Regions from separate parts of the Streptomyces sp. Tek67B01 genome, predicted to be linked through region 1. Evidence: riboswitches for the same ligand, from Rfam matches in the RefSeq annotation. Region 1 holds a riboswitch; the other holds the start of a gene.
What was found. A riboswitch is a leader RNA that binds a small molecule or an ion and turns the genes downstream of it on or off. The one in region 1 is predicted to bind ZMP and ZTP.
Positions count from the first base shown of each region.

Region 1 (8,957 bases):
GCGGAGGGGCCCGGCGGCGACAGCCCCACCCGGATCGGCCTGACGGCCGCCTGGGGCGCGGGTGCCTTCGGTCTGCTGAGCGCGCTGGTGCGGCCGCTGGTCGTCCGGGCCCTGCTGCTGGTGCCCGCGCTGGTCCTCGGCCTGCTCGTGTTCTTCCTCAACGGCTCGCTGCTGCTGATCGCGATCGGCCTGATCCCCGACGGCCACGGCGAAGTAGCCCCCGAGACGGCGGTCGTCGTCGCCGCGGCGATGTCGGCCGTGGCATCCGCGACCTCCACCGCCCTCGCCGTACGCGACGACGAGGCGTACCGCCGAAGGCTCTACCGGCTCGCCGACCGGCGCCGCCGACGCGGACGCGGGACCCGGGCGCGCGGCCCCGCCCGGGCGGCGCCCGGCCTGGTCTTCCTCCAATTGGACGGGGTCGGGCACGAGGAACTGCGCCGCGCGCTGGACCGCGGTCTGATGCCGACGGCCGCCGGCCTGCTGGAGCGGGGGCACCGCGTCGTGTCCTGGCGTACGGACTGGTCCAGCCAGACCGGCGCCAGCCAGCTCGGCATCCTGCACGGCTCCACCTTCGACGTCCCGGCCTTCCGCTGGTACGAGAAGGACACCGGCGAGGTGATGGTCTGCAACCGCCCGGCGGGCGCCGCCGAACTGCAGCGGCGTGCCATCGCCCGCACCGGCGACGGGGGGCTGCTCACCCTCGACGGGGCCAGCCGCGGCAACCTGTTCAGCGGGGGCGCCGACCAGCTCGCGCTGGTGCTCTCCCTCTCCGCCCGGCGCGGTCGCGACAACCGCTCCCGCGCGGGCTACTTCGCGTACTTCTCGGACCCGGCCAACGCCGTCCGCACCGCCGTCTCCTTCGTCGCCGAGGTGGGCCGGGAGATCGGCCAGTCCCTGCGGGCACGGGCGCGCCGGCAGAGCCCGCGCGTCGGCCGCGGCGGCCTGTACCCGCTGATCCGGGCCTTCGCGACCGTCGTCGAGCGGGACGTGGTCGTGGCCGCGGTGATCGGCGACATGCTCGCGGGCCGCGCCGCCGTCTACGCGGACCTGGTGGCCTACGACGAGGTCGCGCACCACTGCGGACCGCACGGCCCGGACACCGACCAGGTGCTGGCCCGCCTCGACCGCAGCCTCGCGCTGATCACCCGGGTCGCCGAGCACGCCCCCCGCTCCTACCGCGTCGTGCTGCTCTCGGACCACGGCCAGAGCCCGGGGGAGACCTTCCTCGGCCGGTACGGGCTCACCTTGAAGGATCTGGTCCGGGCGGGTTGCGGGCTGCCGGTCCCGCGCCGGGCCCGACGCACCCGCAGCGGCGCCGAGGCGCGGGCGGCGGTGCTCGCCGCCCTCCACCGGCCGGTGGAGGAGGGGGAGGTGGCGCACCCGGCGACCGGTTCGGACCCGGTGGTCCTGGGGTCGGGCAACCTCGGGCTGATCTCCTTCCCGGACGTGCCGGGGAGGGCGGACCGGGCCTGGATCGAGCGCGCCCACCCGGCCCTCCTGCCCACCCTGGCCAACCATCCGGGCGTCGGCTTCCTCCTCGTGGACGGGGAGGTGCTGGGCCCGGGCGGCGCCGTGGCCCGGCTGGACCGGCCCGGCGAGGCGGAGGCGCTGCTGGCGGGCTTCGGCCCCGGCGCGGCCGAGTCCGTCCGCCGGACCGACTCCTTCCCGCACGTGGCGGACATCATGGTGAACTCGGCGTACGACCCGCGGACCGGTGTCGTGCACGCCTTCGAGGAGCAGATCGGCTCGCACGGCGGTCTGGGCGGTGAGCAGGGGCACCCGTTCCTGATGTGGCCGCCGGAGCTGTCCGATCCGGGACGCGGGCTGGTGGGCGCGGAGGCCGTGCACCACGTCCTGCGCCGCTGGCTGCGGGAGGCGGACGGGCCGCAGGTACCGGTGGAGGCGCCGGTGGAAGCGGGGGCGGAGGCGCGGGCGGAGGATTCACGGTCGGAGGCCACGCCGAGCGGAATCCTTCCGTCCGCGGGGGTGAACGTGCAGGACGAAATCCGCTGATTTGGTGCGGCTTTTGGTGTGCACGACGATATGTCGACCCGTCCAGCATATGAAACACCTGAGGCGCACCACCCGTGAGCACCACCCTGCACGCCCCGGACCCCGCCCCGGCCACCACGCCGGACCCCGCCCCGGCCACCGCCCCGGCAGCCGCCCCCGCCGAGGCCGGGAGCGGCCCGCACGCCCGTCGCTTCGGTCTGCCGATCGCGACCTGCCTGGTGATGGGCAACATCATCGGCGGAGGCATCTTCCTGTTGCCCGCCTCCGTGGCCCCCTTCGGCACGATCAGCCTCGTCGCCTTCGGCGTGCTCACCCTCGGCGCGATCGCCCTCGCGCTCGTCTTCGGCCGCCTCGCGGAGCGGCTTCCGCAGACAGGCGGCCCGTACGTCTACGCCCGCGCCGCGTTCGGCGACTTCGCCGGCTTCCTCGCCGCCTGGAGCTACTGGATCACCACCTGGGTCTCGAACGCGGCCCTCGCCGTGGCCGCCGTCGGCTACCTCCGCGTGCTCTTCCCGGCACTGGGCGAGCACACCTGGTCCATGTGCCTGGGCGCCCTCGCCGTGCAATGGCTGCCGGCGCTCGCCAACCTGGCCGGCACCCGGTACGTGGGCGCCGTCCAACTCGTCTCGACGGTCCTCAAGTTCGCCCCGCTCCTGCTGGTGGCCGTCGGCGGCCTGTTCTCCTTCGACCCGGCGAACCTCGGCCCCTTCCAGGCGACCGGTCAAAGCCCCGTCGGCGCGGTCTCCGCCTCCGCCGCGATCCTGTTGTTCAGCTACCTCGGTGTCGAGTCCGCCGCCGTCAGCGCCGGCGAGGTCCGCGACCCGGCCCGCAACGTCGGTCGGGCCACCGTCCTCGGCACCACGGGCGCCGCCGCCGTGTACCTGCTGGGCACCCTCGCCGTCTTCGGACTGGTCGCACACGACAAGCTCGTCACCTCCCAGGCCCCCTTCTCCGACGCCGTCGACGCCATGTTCGGCGGCACCTGGGGCGGCACCCTCGTCGCCTGCGCCGCGGTCATCTCGATGGTCGGCGCCCTCAACGGCTGGACCCTGCTCAGCGCGCAGACCCCGTACGCGGCCGCCCGGGACGGGCTCTTCCCGAAGGTCTTCGAGACCAAGCGGCGCGGGGTCCCGGTGGCCGGCGTCCTCGTGACCGCCGTCCTGGCCTCCGCGCTGACCGTCTACAACTACACCGCCGGCGGCGACGGCGTCTTCGAGGTCCTGGTGCTGGTCACCACCTTCACCGCGACCGTCCCCTACCTGCTGTCCACCGCCGCGCAGATCTACTTCCTGGCCTCCGGGCAGCGCGGCCGGGTCCGGCGCGGCCGGCTGGTCCGCGACGCCGCCCTGGCCTGCCTCGCCTTCGCGTTCTCCCTGTGGCTGGTGGCGGGCTCCGGGTACGCGGCCGTCTACCAGGGCGTCCTGTTCCTCTTCGCGGGCGTCTTTTGCTACGCCGTGATGGCGGCACGACGACACCGGCGGCCGGCGTCCTGACACACGAGAAACCGGCCCGGCCCCCGTACGCACGGTACGGGGGCCGGGCCGGTTCCTGTTCCGGCCCGCTCAGTCCAGGTAGTCGCGCAGCACCTGGGAACGCGACGGGTGGCGCAGCTTCGACATGGTCTTGGACTCGATCTGGCGGATGCGCTCACGGGTGACCCCGTACACACGGCCGATCTCGTCCAGCGTCTTCGGCTGGCCGTCGTTGAGGCCGTACCGCATGGAGACGACGCCCGCCTCACGCTCGGAGAGCGTGCCCAGGATCGACTGGAGCTGTTCCTGGAGGAAGGTGAACGACACCGCGTCGGCCGGGACCACGGCCTCGGAGTCCTCGATGAGGTCACCGAACTCGCTGTCGCCCTCCTCGCCCAGCGGGGTGTGCAGGGAGATCGGCTCGCGACCGTACTTCTGGACCTCGATGACCTTCTCCGGGGTCATGTCGAGCTCCTTGCCCAGCTCCTCCGGAGTGGGCTCCCGGCCGAGGTCCTGGAGCATCTGGCGCTGGACCCGGGCCAGCTTGTTGATGATCTCGACCATGTGCACGGGGATGCGGATGGTGCGCGACTGGTCCGCCATCGCGCGGGTGATCGCCTGCCGGATCCACCAGGTCGCGTACGTGGAGAACTTGAAGCCCTTGGTGTAGTCGAACTTCTCCACGGCGCGGATCAGACCGACGTTGCCCTCCTGGATCAGGTCCAGGAAGAGCATGCCTCGGCCCGTGTAGCGCTTGGCGAGCGAGACCACGAGACGGAGGTTGGCCTCCAGCAGGTGGTTCTTGGCGCGGCGACCGTCCTCGACGAGGATCTCCAGCTCGCGCTTGAACGCGGGCTTGTGGTCGTCCTCCTCTTCGAGCTTGTACTCGGAGAACAGACCGGCCTCGATGCGCTTGGCGAGCTCGACCTCCTGCTCGGCGTTGAGGAGCGGCACCTTGCCGATGAGCTTGAGGTAGTCCTTGACGGGGTCGGCGGTGGCACCGGCCACCATGACCGTCTGCGCCGGGGCGTCGTCCTCGTCGTCGTCGGACAGGACGAAGCCCTGGGTGCCGCCGGCCTTGGGGGTCTCTTCCTCGGCCTCGTCGGCGAGGTCCTCGACCGCCCAGTCCTCACCCTCGACGGCCGGGGTCTCGGCCTCGTCGGAGTCCTTGGCGCCGGTCTTCTTCGCCGCGGCCGTCTTCTTCGTGGCCGTGGCCTTCTTGGCGGCGGTCTTCTTGACCACGCGCTTCTTGGGCTCGGCGGCGGCCTCGGCCGTCACCTCGTCCTCGGCGGCGGTGGTCGGCGAAGCGGATATCGCCGCAGCGGTGGCAGGGGTCGCGCCGGCCGAGGCCTTGCGCGCGCCGATGGGGCGCGGCGCGGCGGTCGCCTTCTTGGTCACGGTGCGGGCCGGCGCGGCCGCCGCCTTGCGGGGCTTCTTCACGGCGGCCTTCGTGGCGGGGGCCGCGCTGACGTGCAGTGCGACACCCTCCTCGTCCAGGACCTGGTTCAGGCTGCGCAGGACCCGCTTCCACTGGTCCACCGGGATGCGGCCGGCCTCGAAGGCCTGACGCACATCGTCACCGTTGATGTGACCCTGCTCGCGGCCGCGCTCGACGAGCGCGACGAGGGCCTCCGATTCGGCGATCTCCGGAGGGAACGTACGGGACGGGCTGAGCGACACAAGGAGCCTCTCGTTGCGAACAATTAAGGGGTGGGCGGGACATCATCGCGCGAACTCGGGAAACAGACCCCAGGGGGCTCTGTATTCCGGGCCGCGCGAGGACACCTGTCGGTTCATCGCACGCCCGAGTCGATTCGTTACGCGCTGAATTGAGTGACCTGCGCCACGCTGTGTCCGCGCAACCCGATCCGGCCTTGATCCGTCCGCCCTCCTCCCGCCTTCTCCTCAGCCCGCTTTGCGGGTCTCGACGAGGAAACGGGCGGTGTGGGCGACGAACGGGCCTTCACGCTCGATCCGTTCGTGCAGCTCGCGCAGCCGGTCGCGGTAGTGCCCGACCGTGAAGCCCGGCACCATCCAGATCACCTTCCTCAGAAAGTAGATCACGGCTCCGATGTCGTGGAACTCCGTACGCAGCCGCTCGGAGCGCAGATCGACGATTTCCAGGCCCGCGGACGTCGCCCCGGCGACGGCGTCATCGGGGTGCCGGGCCCGCCGCACCTGCGGCGGTTGCGGCCCGAGGAAGTACTCCACGAGCTCGAAGACGCTGGCGGGACCGACCTGCTGCGAGAGGTAGGCGCCCCCGGGGTGAGCACGCGGGCGATCTCCTCCCACCAGACGGTCACCGGGTGCCGGCCGGCGACCAGCTCGAAGGCCTCGTCGCCGAACGGCAGCGGCGGCTCGTCGGCGTCCGCGACCACGACCGCGCCGAGCGGGTGCAGCAGCCGAGTGGCCTTGGCCACGTTCGCCGGCCATGACTCGGTGGCCGCCGTCAGCCGGGGCAACGGCCCGGCGCCCGCGAGCACCTCCCCGCCACCGGTCTGGATGTCCAGGACCGAGCGGACGCCGGTCAGACGCTCGCCCAACAGCTTCTGGTACCCCCAGGAGGGCCTTTGCTCGGTGGCCCTGCCGTCGAGCCAGGAGAAGTCCCAGCCGTCCACGGACACCGAATCCGCCTCGGCGACGAGATCGTCGAAAGTGCGCGTCATGTCGGAATCCTCCCAGCTCCCGTCCCGGTGATCCACCGGTTGTCGCGCGGCCCGTCGAGGCCCGGCGGCAGGGGCCTGTCCGCTGGGGCCTGTCCGCCGGGTCGACTACAGTGGGCGGCGGGCCGTGACTGGCGTTCGGGTGGATCACCACCGGGGAGCGGCCCGGCGTACTCCCGTACGTCGACTGCCGCGCGCCTGGGCGAACCGCGATCCGCAGCGACGCCAGGAGACCCCATGACGACTGCCCAGACCGACACCCCGGACCGTACCGCCCGACTGATGGACGGCACCGCCCTCGCCCGCCGCATCTCGGAGCGGACCGCCGCGTACGCCGCCTCGCTCACCGAGCGCACCGGCACCGCGCCCTGCCTGGCGACCGTGCTGGTCGGTGAGGACCCCGCGTCCGTCACCTACGTCCGGATGAAGCAGAACCGTTGCGCCAAGGCCGGGATCACCTCCCGCCACGTCGAGCTGCCGGCCGCGACCACCACCGAGGAACTCGTCGCCAAGCTCACCGAGCTCTCCGAGGACCCGGAGATCAGCGGCATCCTGCTCCAGCACCCCGTGCCGCACCACATCGACGAGCGCGCCGCCTTCGAGGCCATCGCCCCGGGCAAGGACGTCGACGGCGTCACCACGCACTCCTTCGCCGCCATGGGCTTCGGCCTGCCCGGCTTCGTCTCCTGCACGCCCGGCGGCATCATGCGGCTGCTGGAGGCCTACGACGTGGACCTCACCGGCAAGCACGCCGTGGTCGTGGGCCGCAGCGCGATCCTGGGCAAGCCCGCCGGGATGCTGCTGCTGGAGCGCAACGCCACCGTCACCTACTGTCACTCCCGAACCCGCGACCTGCCCTCGATCGTGCGCCAGGCCGATGTGCTGGTCGCCGCCGTCGGCAAGGCGGAGTTCATCCGGGGCGAGGACATCAAGCCGGGCGCGGTCGTGCTGGACGCCGGGTACAACGAGGGCAACGTCGGCGACGTCCACTTCGAGTCGGCCGCCGCCCGCGCCTCGCTGATCACCCCGGTTCCGGGCGGTGTCGGCCCGATGACCATCGCCGTCCTGCTGGAACAGACCGTCCAGGCCGCCGCCACCCAGGCCGGCCTCGACCTCGCGTCGCTCTGACCCCCCACCGTCCGGGCGGCGCCCACGCCCCCTGAGCCCACGCCCGCCGTGCGGCCTGCCGATGCCCCGACCCCCGGCCGGTCGACGGTCGCGATTCCTGACGGGGCCCCTGGTTCGCCGCGGGCCCGGTCGAGGCCGGCGACGCGCCGTGCCACGTGGCCGCGGCGTCAGCCCGTAGACGGCGCGACGGTGATCCGGCGGCGCGGGGGGTGTGTCGGCTTCGCCGGTTGGGCCGCGTCCTCGGATCTGCCGCCAGGCGGGCCCGGGGCCGGCGACGGCGGCGTCCGGAACGTGTCGACGGCTTCGCCGTCTGCGGAGTCCGTGGCCCGGCCGGCCGGTGGCTTCGCCCATGCCCTCGGGCGAGCCCAGGGTGGGAAGTGCGGCCGCCGCCCACGCGCCCAGGCCCGAGGGCCGTCACCGGCGCCGCCCCGTAACCGGGCCGGTGGGCCGGCGTCATGCCGGCCCCCGAAGGTGTCACCCGGGAGGACGCCGCGGCCGGACCGGGGGGCGGCCCCGCGCCCGGTCCGTTGCCGCGTTGGTGGCCCCGGTGGCTTCGCCCCGCGCCGGTTGAGGCCGGCGGCCCCGGGCGGGGGTGGGGGTGGGCCTTGGCGCCCCGGGTGGGGCCGGCCTTGACCGGGTGGGTGGCTTCGGCCTCCGCCCCGTGTCGGGGTGGTCGGCGGTGGCGCCTCGTCGGAGCTTCGGACGTCCTCCGGACCGCGCGTCCTCGACGGCGAGCCGCCCGGGGTGTCGACCTCGCCGGTTGGGGCGGGCGGCAGGACGGCCGCACCCCCGGGCGGGCCCGCTGGGGTGCCGCGCCCGCGGCGGGGCGTGCCGGGCGGCGGTGTGCGGCCGTCTCGGTCGTGCCAGGCGCCGCCGGACGCACCCTCGGGGGAGCGGCGCGGGCGGTCAGGCCCGGTCCCGTCTCCGCAGCCGGGGACGGCCCCGTATGACCCCGGAGGTAATCGACCCGGCCGGGGAACGCTCGGCAGAGTGGGGGCATCGGGTTCCGGGGTCGCGCACTCGGCTCCGGGGCCCGGCTCCCGCCCCTCGTCCCGTGCCCGCGCCGTTCGACCACCGACGAGGCTGATCCGCCATGTCCGCGACCCTGCTCGGCACCATCGCCCGCGCCACCGCCCCGCACGCCGCCCTGCGCCGGGTGCTCGCCCTCGACGCCGTCGTCACCACCGCCAACGGCTTCGCGTACGCCGCCTTCGGCGCCCCGCTCGGGCGGCTCCTCGGCATCGGCGCACCGGCCTCGCGCCGGCGGCCCCCGGCCGGCCGCGTGAGGTTCGTCGTCGAGGCGCCCTCTTCGTGTGGTCCGCCCCGACCACCGCCGGCGCCGTCTGGATCCCCGCCCAAGCCGCCGTCGTGGCCTGCCTCGCCGCGCTCCAGCGGCCCGCCCGCGCGGCCCGGACGGTTCAGGGCCCCAGTGCCCGCAGGTACTTCGCCGTCGCCGGGTCGGCCGGCAGGAAAGTCTCGATGGCCAACTCGGCGACGGTCACGTCCATGGGCGTGTTGAAGGTGGAGATGGACGACACGAAGGACAGGACGTGCCCCTCGTGCTCGATCACCAGCGGGAGCGCGATGGACGGGACCGCTTCCCCCCACTCGCCGTCACCGGGCCGCCGCTCCGCCACCGGGTACGCCGACACCTCCTCGTACAGCGCGCGCAGCGGCT
Region 1 is NZ_JBUYUY010000001.1:1,423,519-1,432,475, reverse strand. It holds gene ACV7NM_RS06620 (alkaline phosphatase family protein) at 1-2,016, shown strand, start outside; gene ACV7NM_RS06615 (amino acid permease) at 2,091-3,509, shown strand; gene ACV7NM_RS06610 (RNA polymerase sigma factor) at 3,579-5,168, opposite strand; partial or broken gene ACV7NM_RS06605 (methyltransferase domain-containing protein) at 5,394-6,154, opposite strand; ZMP/ZTP riboswitch at 6,269-6,362, shown strand; gene ACV7NM_RS06600 (bifunctional 5,10-methylenetetrahydrofolate dehydrogenase/5,10-methenyltetrahydrofolate cyclohydrolase) at 6,389-7,279, shown strand; gene ACV7NM_RS06595 (helix-turn-helix domain-containing protein) at 8,698-8,957, opposite strand, start outside.

Region 2 (8,957 bases), 1.5 Mb from region 1:
GTAGATCGTGAGCAGGTTGCTGACGCCGGGCTTGTTCGCCGTGTCGAAGCGGATCTCGGCCTCGGTGTCGGTGACCGCGCTCTTGATCTTCTTCTCGGTGACCTTGGGCTCGTCGAGGAGGTTGATCAGGCCCTTGGGGGACGAGGCGGACTTCGACATCTTGATCGTCGGGTCCTGGAGGTCGTAGATCTTCGCGACCTCCTTGACGATGTGCGCGGAGGGGAGCGTGAAGGTCTGACCGAACCGCTGGTTGAAGCGCTCGGCCAGGTCACGCGTGAGCTCGATGTGCTGGCGCTGGTCCTCGCCGACGGGGACGGAGTTCGCCTGGTAGAGCAGGATGTCCGCGACCTGGAGGATGGGGTACGTGAACAGGCCGACGGTGGCGTTGTTGACGCCGCCCTTGGCGGACTTGTCCTTGAACTGGGTCATCCGGCTGGCCTCGCCGAAGCCGGTGATGCAGTTCATGACCCAGCCGAGCTGCGCGTGCTCGGGGACGTGGCTCTGGATGAAGAGCGTGCAGCGCTCGGGGTCCAGGCCGGCGGCGAGCAGCTGGGCGGCGGAGAGCCGGGTGTTCGCGCGGAGGTCCTTCGGATCCTGCGGCATGGTGATCGCGTGCAGGTCGACGACCATGTAGAAGGCGTCGTGCGTCTCCTGCAGGGCGACGTACTGGCGGATGGCTCCGAGGTAGTTCCCGAGGTGGAACGAACCGGAGGTGGGCTGGATGCCGGAGAGCGCGCGAGGACGATCAGAAGCCATGGCTTCATTCTCTCAGGTGTGACGGCGGGCTCGGGCCCTCCGCCGGCCGGAACCTTCCGGGTCGCGCCGCCGATCCCGGGCCCCCACCGCGATACCGGGCGGTAGCGCCCCGACCGGATCTTGCCCCGGCCGAGCGACCGCTTTCCGGCCTCCGCCCCACCCCGGGGGCCGGTGTCCGGCGGCACCGCCTGCCGTCCGGCCGAACCAATTCACTCGCCGGCGACTGAGGCGCGGGGCCGGGCAAACCCAGCCTCGCCGGCGATTGAGGCGCGGGCCCGGGCCGAGCCCGGTGTCCGGCCGCGCCGCCCGCCGTCCCGCAGGGCCGGGCAAACCCAGCCTCGCCGGCGATTGAGGCGCGGGTTCGGGCGGAGCGCGGGGCGCGGCGGCGGCGAGGCTGAGAAGGCGGTCAGGACAGCGGGAGGCCGGGGGCCGGGAAGGCGGCCATGAGGTCCGTGACCTCCCCGCGGACAGCGGACAGGGTCCGCTCGTCCGAGGCGGCCGCCGCGTCGACCGCACGCGCGATCCACTCCGCCACCACCGGCATGTGCTCCACCGACAACCCCCGCGAGGTCAGCGACGGCGTACCGATCCGGATCCCCGACGGGTCGAACGGCTTGCGCGGATCGAACGGCACCGTGTTGTAGTTCACGACGACCCCCGCCCGGTCCAGCGCCTTCGCCGCCACCTTGCCGGGAACCCCCCGCGACGTCAGGTCCAGCAGGATCAGGTGGTTGTCCGTACCGCCCGACACCAGGTCGAAGCCCCGCTCCAGCAGCGACGCGGCCAGCGCCTTCGCGTTGGCCACGACCGCGTGCGCGTACGTGACGAACGCCGGCTGCGCCGCCTCGTGCAGCGCCACCGCGATGCCCGCCGTCGTCTGGTTGTGCGGGCCGCCCTGGAGGCCCGGGAAGACGGCCTTGTCGATGGCCTTCGCGTGCTCCTCCCGGCACATCAGCATCGCGCCGCGCGGCCCGCGCAGGGTCTTGTGCGTGGTGGTGGAGATGACGTCCACGTGACCGGCCGGGCTGGGGTGCGCCCCGCCCGCGATCAGACCCGCGATGTGCGCCACGTCCGCGACGAGGACCGAGCCCGCCTCCTTGGCGATCGACCCGAAGGCCTCGAAGTCGATCGTGCGCGGCAGCGCGGTACCGCCACAGAAGATGATCTTCGGTCGCTCGGCGAGCGCCAGCTCCCGCACCGCGTCGTAGTCGATCCGGCCCGTCTCCGCGGAAACCCCGTACTGCACGCCCCGGAACCAGGAGCCCGTCGCCGACACTCCCCAGCCGTGCGTGAGGTGGCCGCCCATCGGCAGGGCCATGCCCATCACCGTGTCGCCCGGCTTCGCGAAGGCCAGGTACACGGCAAGGTTCGCCGGGGAGCCGGAGTACGGCTGCACGTTCGCGTGGTCCACGCCGAACAGGCCCTTGGCCCGCTCGATCGCCAGGGACTCGACGCGGTCTATGTTCTGCTGGCCCTCGTAGTAACGGCGGCCCGGGTAGCCCTCGCTGTACTTGTTCTGCAGGACGGTGCCGGAAGCCTCCAGCACCGCCGCGGAAACGTAGTTCTCACTCGGGATGAGGCGGAGCGTCTGCGCCTGGAGGGTTTCCTCGGCCGCGACGAAGGACGCCAGCTCGGGGTCGGTCGCGGAAAGGGCGGGATGGCGGCGCGCGTTCATGGCGGTCCTCCGGGGTCGATGTCTGGTCTCGTCCCCGCGAGGCCCAGGCGAGCGGCCCTGTGTGCGGTCCTGCGCGCACGACTCCCCCGGAGTCGTTTCTCCGTGCGCCAGTCGCCGTGCGTATGGCCCACCCTAGCGGGCGCGCCGCAAGAAAGGTTTCTCCGTCCGTCGTACGAGCGAACATGGAAAGTGACGCCACCTCGTCGACTGCCTGCCGGACGGAGACCCCGTGTCGAAGACTGCTGATGCCATCCGCACCGCCGACGCGCACAGCGCGCACAACTACCACCCGCTCCCGATCGTCGTCGCGTCGGCGGAGGGGGCGTGGATGACCGACGTGGAGGGCCGCAGGTACCTCGACATGCTCGCCGGCTACTCGGCGCTCAATTTCGGCCACGGCAACCGCCGTCTCATCGATGCCGCGCACGCGCAGTTGGAGCGGGTCACTCTCACCTCCCGCGCCTTCCACCACGACCGCTTCGCGGACTTCTGCACCGAACTCGCCGCCCTGTGCGGCAAGGAGATGGTGCTGCCGATGAACACGGGCGCGGAGGCGGTGGAGACGGCGGTCAAGACCGCCCGCAAGTGGGGGTACGAGGTCAAGGGCGTCCCGGACGGCCACGCGAAGATCGTGGTGGCGGCCGACAACTTCCACGGCCGGACCACCACCATCGTGTCGTTCTCGACGGACCACGAGGCCCGTGACCACTTCGGTCCGTACACGCCCGGCTTCGAGATCGTCCCGTACGGCGACCTCACCGCGCTCTCCCACGCGGTGACCTCGAACACCGTGGCCGTGCTGCTGGAGCCGATCCAGGGCGAGGCGGGTGTCCTCGTACCGCCCGCCGGCTACCTCCAGGGCGTACGCGAACTCACGCGCGAGCGGAACGTCCTGTTCATGGCGGACGAGATCCAGTCGGGCCTCGGCCGCACCGGCGAGACGTTCGCGTGCGCGCACGACGGGGTCGTGCCGGACGTGTACGTCCTCGGCAAGGCGCTGGGCGGCGGTGTCGTCCCCGTCTCGGCCGTGGTCGCCGACCGGGACGTACTCGGGGTGTTCCGGCCCGGCGAACACGGGTCCACCTTCGGCGGCAACCCCCTCGCCTGCGCGGTCGCCCTGGAGGTGATCGCGATGCTGCGCACCGGCGAGTACCAGCAGCGCGCCGCCGAGCTCGGCGACCACCTGCACCGGGAGCTGAACCTGCTGGTGGGCGGTGGCGCGGTGACCGCCGTCCGGGGCCGCGGCCTGTGGGCGGGCGTCGACATCGACCCGGCACGCGGGACGGGCCGGGAGATCTCCGAGAAGCTGATGGAGCTCGGGGTGCTGGTGAAGGACACCCACGGCTCGACCATCCGCATCGCCCCGCCGCTGGTGATCGGCAAGGAGGACCTGGACTGGGGCCTGGACCGGCTCCGCACGGTGCTGGCGGTCTGACGGCCCGGCCGCTACAGGATGACGTGGGGCAGGAAGCGGGCGTACTCGTCCGTGACCGGCCCCGCCGACTCCCGGATGCCCAGCCCCGCCGCCTCCTCCTCGACGACCCACGCGCCGAGCACCACCCGGTTGCCGTCGAAGTCCGGCAGCGGGGCCAGGGCCTGGAAGACGTACGTCTCGTCCTCCTCCGGCACGAACGGCGCCCCGCCCACCGGGTGCAGGGTGACCCCCGCGCCCTCGCGGCCCAGCAGCGGCTTCGCGGCGAAGCCGGTGGTGTCCGCGAGCTCGCGCGGCCCGTCGAGGTAGGCGGGCAGCAGGTTGGGGTGCTCGGGGAACAGCTCCCAAAGGATGGCCAGCAGCGCCTTGTTGGCGAGGAGCATCTTCCACAGCGGTTCGATCCAGCAGGTGCTGCCGGAGCCGCCGCCGTGGTCGTACGTGGCCAGGACGTGCGGGCCGAACTCGTCCCCTACCAGCCACTCCCACGGGTACAGCTTGAAACAGCTGCGGATGAACCGCAGTCGGTCGTCCACGAACCGGCCCGAGAGGCCGTCCCAGCCGATCTGTTCCACCGACAGGGCGTGCGTGGCCAGTCCCGCCTGCTCGGCGGTCTCCTGGAGATAGGCGACCGTCATCAGGTCCTCGCCCAGCTCGTCGGTCTCGGAGTGCGCGAAGTGCACGGGCCCCGGCGGCAGCAGCTCCGCCTGTCGGCGCCACGCCTCGACCAGACGCTCGTGCAGGGAGTTCCACTGGTCGGCGCCGGGGAAGCGTTCCTCCATCCAGAACCACTGCGGACTCGCCGCCTCCACCAGCGAGGTGGGGGTGTCCGCGTTGTACTCCAGCAGCTTGGCCGGGGCGCCGGAATCGTCGTGGCGCAAATCGAAACGGCCGTACAGGGAGGGCTGTTCGGCGCGGCGCCGCCAGGACTCGGCGATCCGGGCGGCGAGCTCGGGATCGTGGATGCCGAGGTCCGCGAAGCGGTCGTGTTCGACGATGTGCGCGGCCGCCGCGAGGCACATGGCGTGCAGTTCCTCGACGACGTTCTCCAGCGCCTCGACCTCGGGGAGGGAGAACGAGTAGTACGCGCTCTCGTCCCAGTAGGGGCGCAGGGAATCGTCCGGGTAGCGGGTCAGGGGGTAGATCAGGCCCTGTTCCTCGACGGTCTTCTGCCAGTCGGGACGGGGCTCGACGGTGTGCCGCTTCACGTGGCCGGGCCTTCCCTCAGCCGCCGCTGGAGCCGCTGTGGCCGCCGATGCCGCCGCGGGTGACGGCGGACTTGTCGAAGCTGCCGCCCTTGACCTTGCCGCTGCTGGTGCTGCCGCCGTAGTAGTACGCGCCGCGACCGCCGCTCCTGCACTCGTTGTCGTTCAGCTTCTGCAAGGTGGCGCGGTCGGCGCAACGCTTGTCGGGCTCGCCGCTGCTGCCGCAGGCCACGAGACCGGCCGCGAGCAGGCCCATGCCGCCGAGTGCGACGGCGCCGGAACGCATGCGGCGCCGGGTGCCGGCGCCGGTGGTGGTGTCCATGTATGAGTTCGCTCCCCCTGGGTGGCGTTGCCCCACAGACTAGAACGGGCCCGCGGGGAGATGGAATCCGGCCGTCGTCACACCCCTGTCACGACGGTGACCTACAGTCTCTTCGTGCTGATTGGGATGGTTTGCGCGCTGGGTGCGGCGGTCTGTTTCGGGACGGCGTCGGTGTTGCAGGCGGTGGCCGCGCGGGCGGCCGAGCCGGGGACGGGGTCCGGGGTCGACGCGGCCCTGCTGCTGCGGGCGGTGCGACAGTGGCGGTACGTGGCGGGGCTGGGCCTGGACGCGGTCGGGTTCGTCCTCCAGATCGTGGCGCTGCGACACATCCCCATCTACGTGGTGGGCGCGGCGCTGGCGGCCAGCCTGGCGGTGACGGCGGTGGTCGCGGCGCGGCTGCTGCGGGTGCGACTTGGCCGGGCGGAGTGGGGCGCGGTCGCGGTCGTGTGCGGCGGCCTGGTGATGCTGGGGCTGTCCTCGGGCGAGGAGGGCACGGAGACGGGGCCGCCCGCGCTGAAGCCGGCGCTGTTGGTCGTGGCGGTGCTGGTACTGCTCGCCGGGGCGGCTGCGGGCCGCCTCCCGGGCCGGGCCCGGGCGCTGGTGCTGGGCCTGGCGGCGGGGACGGGCTTCGGGGTGGTGGAGGTGTCGGTCCGCCTCATCGACGGCGTGGACTTCACCAACCCGGCGCTGTACGCGCTGCTGTTGGGCGGGGCGGCGGGGTTCCTGCTGCTCACGTCGGCGTTCCAGCGGGGTTCGGTGACGGCGGCGACGGCGGGCCTGGTCCTGGGCGAGACCCTCGGCCCGGCGGCGGTGGGCGTGGCCTGGCTCGGCGACCGCACCCGCGAGGGCCTGACCTGGCTGGCCGTCCTCGGCTTCGCGGTAGCCGTCGCCGGCTCCCTGGCCCTTGCGCGCTTCGGCGAACCGTGACCCTGGCCGGTGCCCTGCCCGCGCTTGAGGCGGACACCCACCCCGCCCGGCGAACCGGGCAACCCCCGCGCAGGACCGCACAACGACCCGGCCAGGGCATCCGCGGAGGGCCCGCGCAAACACCCGGCCAGGGTCACGGCAGGGACGACAGCAGGGACGACAGCGTCGGTGACCACGCGCTGTCCGGTGGGGTGCCGTAGCCCACCACCACCGCCTCCCGCGCCGGCAGGTCCGACGTCGGGTGGCGGAAGGCCGACAGGCCCTCCAAGGCCAGGCCCTGACCGGCCGCCGCCTGGAGTACCGGCCGCTCCATGCCCGGCGCGAGGTCAAGCACCACGTGCAGCCCGGCCGCGATGCCCGCGACCCCCGTCACGGACGCCCGGTCGGACACCGCCGCGACCACCGCGTCCCGCCGCTTGCGGTACCGCGTCCGCATCCCCCGCACGTGCCGGTCGTACACCCCCGAACGGATGAACTCCGCCAACGTCAACTGCTCCACCGCGCCGGAGGTCCAGTCGGTGTGGCCCTTCGCCGCGAGCACCTCCTCCAGCAGCGCGTCCGGCACCACCATCCAGCCCATCCGCAGCCCCGGCGCCAGCGACTTGCTCGCCGTCCCCAGGTACACCACCCGGTCCGGGTCCAGCCCCTGGAGCGCGCCGACGGGCTGGCGGTCGTAGCGGAACTCCCCGTCGTAGTCGTCCTCCAGGATCAGACCGCCGGTGGTCCTCGCCCAGTCGACCGCCGCCGCCCGCCGCTCCGGCGTCAGCGCGCCCCCCGTCGGGAACTGGTGCGCCGGGGTGAGCAGCACCGCGCCGGCGCCCGTGCCGGGCAACTGGTCCGTCCGCGCCCCGGCCCCGTCCAAGCGGAGCGGGTGCGTCCGCAGTCCGGCCCCCGTGAGCAGGTCCCGGTGGATGTCGAGGCCGTACCCCTCCACCGCCACGTCCCGTACCCGCCGCGCCCGCAGCACCTTCGCCATCAGCATCAGCCCGTGCGCGAACCCGGCGCACAGCACGATCCGCTGGGGCTCCGCGTACACGCCCCGCGCCCGTGCCAGGTACCCGGCCAGCTCCTCCCGCAGCTCCACCCGACCGCGCGCGTCCACCGCGTACCCGAGCGCGTCGTTCGGGGCGGCCGTGAGCGCCCGTCGGGTCGCCGCCGCCCAGGCCGCGCGCGGGAAGCTGCCCAGGTCCGGCGAGCCGGACACGAGGCTGTACGCGGGCCCCCTGCGCGCGGCGGGACGTGCCCGGACGGCGGGGGCGGCGGCGACCCGGCGCGGCCTGGCCCGTTCCGCGACGCGGGTGCCCGAGCCCTGGCGGGCCGTCAGCCAGCCCTCGGCGACGAGTTCCGCGTACGCCTCCGCGACCGTGTTCCGGGCGATGCCCAGGTCGGCCGCGAGGGACCGCGAGGACGGCAGCCGGGTGCCGGGCGCGAGCCGCCCGCCGCGCGCGGCCTCGCGCAGGGCCTCCGTCAGCCCGGCCCGCAGCCCCCGTCCGGCGGCGAGGTCGAGGTGCAGGTCGGCGCCGAAAGTGGCCCATGTTTCCGTCATGGATGTGGACCATATAGGCGGGCTGCCTCCTCCGTACGGTGGGGGCATGACGACGACCAAAGCCACGGAACACGCCCCCGAAGAGCCCGCCCGCCTGAACTGGTACAAGCACGCGCCCGAGGTCTACAAGGCCATGGTCGCGCTGGAGATCGCGGCCAAGAAGGGCTTGGACCCCGTCCTGACCGAGCTGGTCAAGACCCGCGCCTCGCAGCTGAACGGCTGCGCCTTCTGCCTGGACATGCACACCAAGGACGCACTGGCGGCCGGCGAGAGCGTCGAGCGGCTCGTGCAGCTCTCCGCCTGGCGCGAGTCCCGGCACTTCTACACCGAGAAGGAACTGGCCGCGCTCGCGCTGACGGAGTCGGTGACCGTCCTGACGGACGGTTTCGTTCCCGACGAGGTCTACGCGACCGCCGCGAAGCACTTCGAGGAGGCCGAACTGGCCCAGCTGATCGCCGTGATCACGACGATCAACGCCTGGAACCGGTTCGGCGTCACCTGCCGCCTGGTGCCGGGCCACTACACGCCGGGCACGCCGGGGCACTGAGCCCCGGTCGGCGCCGGGCCCCGGTCGGCGCCGGGCAGCCGGCGCCGGGGCTCTCAGCCGCCGGGCCGGAACGCCTCCAACGCCGCCGCGTGGTGCTGTTGGGTGACCGCCCAGTCGGCGGCCGGGCCCGCGGTCAGGACGGCCCATTTGCCACCGTCCGGCGTGCGGGAGACCCGCTCCACGCCCCGGCGGCGGCCGTGGGTCTCCGCGCTGTCGTACTCGTAGACCAGTTCCGCGGCGTCATCGGAGCCGGGGACCCGGCCTACGCGGATCTCCTCGTAGCCCGGGGTCCGGGCGCGCAGATCGGCGGAGGCGCCTTGTACGGCCTGCAACGGGCTGAGTTCCGCCTCGCTGACCCGGAAGACCTGGAGCAGTGACGCCCGGTCGGGGGAGCGGTAGAAGACTCCGCTCCCGCTCGCTTCCCGGGCCCAGCCGGTGGGCACCGCGATGGTGAACCCGTCCGGGTCACGGACCGTCTCGTGCGCACCGCCCACGGGGGAGGCGGTGCTCGCGGAGGGGCTGCCGGACGGCCCGCCCGGGGGTGAGGAGG
Region 2 is NZ_JBUYUY010000001.1:2,936,544-2,945,500, forward strand. It holds gene trpS (tryptophan--tRNA ligase) at 1-756, opposite strand, end outside; gene ACV7NM_RS13040 (serine hydroxymethyltransferase) at 1,163-2,431, opposite strand; ZMP/ZTP riboswitch at 2,466-2,556, opposite strand; gene rocD (ornithine--oxo-acid transaminase) at 2,661-3,866, shown strand; gene ACV7NM_RS13050 (glutathionylspermidine synthase family protein) at 3,878-5,068, opposite strand; gene ACV7NM_RS13055 (hypothetical protein) at 5,085-5,387, opposite strand; gene ACV7NM_RS13060 (DMT family protein) at 5,514-6,314, shown strand; gene pdxR (MocR-like pyridoxine biosynthesis transcription factor PdxR) at 6,448-7,860, opposite strand; gene ACV7NM_RS13070 (carboxymuconolactone decarboxylase family protein) at 7,907-8,407, shown strand; gene ACV7NM_RS13075 (hypothetical protein) at 8,461-8,957, opposite strand, start outside.
Region 2: linked by a shared signal. The riboswitch ahead of ACV7NM_RS13040 (serine hydroxymethyltransferase) and the one ahead of ACV7NM_RS06600 (bifunctional 5,10-methylenetetrahydrofolate dehydrogenase/5,10-methenyltetrahydrofolate cyclohydrolase) in region 1 are both predicted to bind ZMP and ZTP.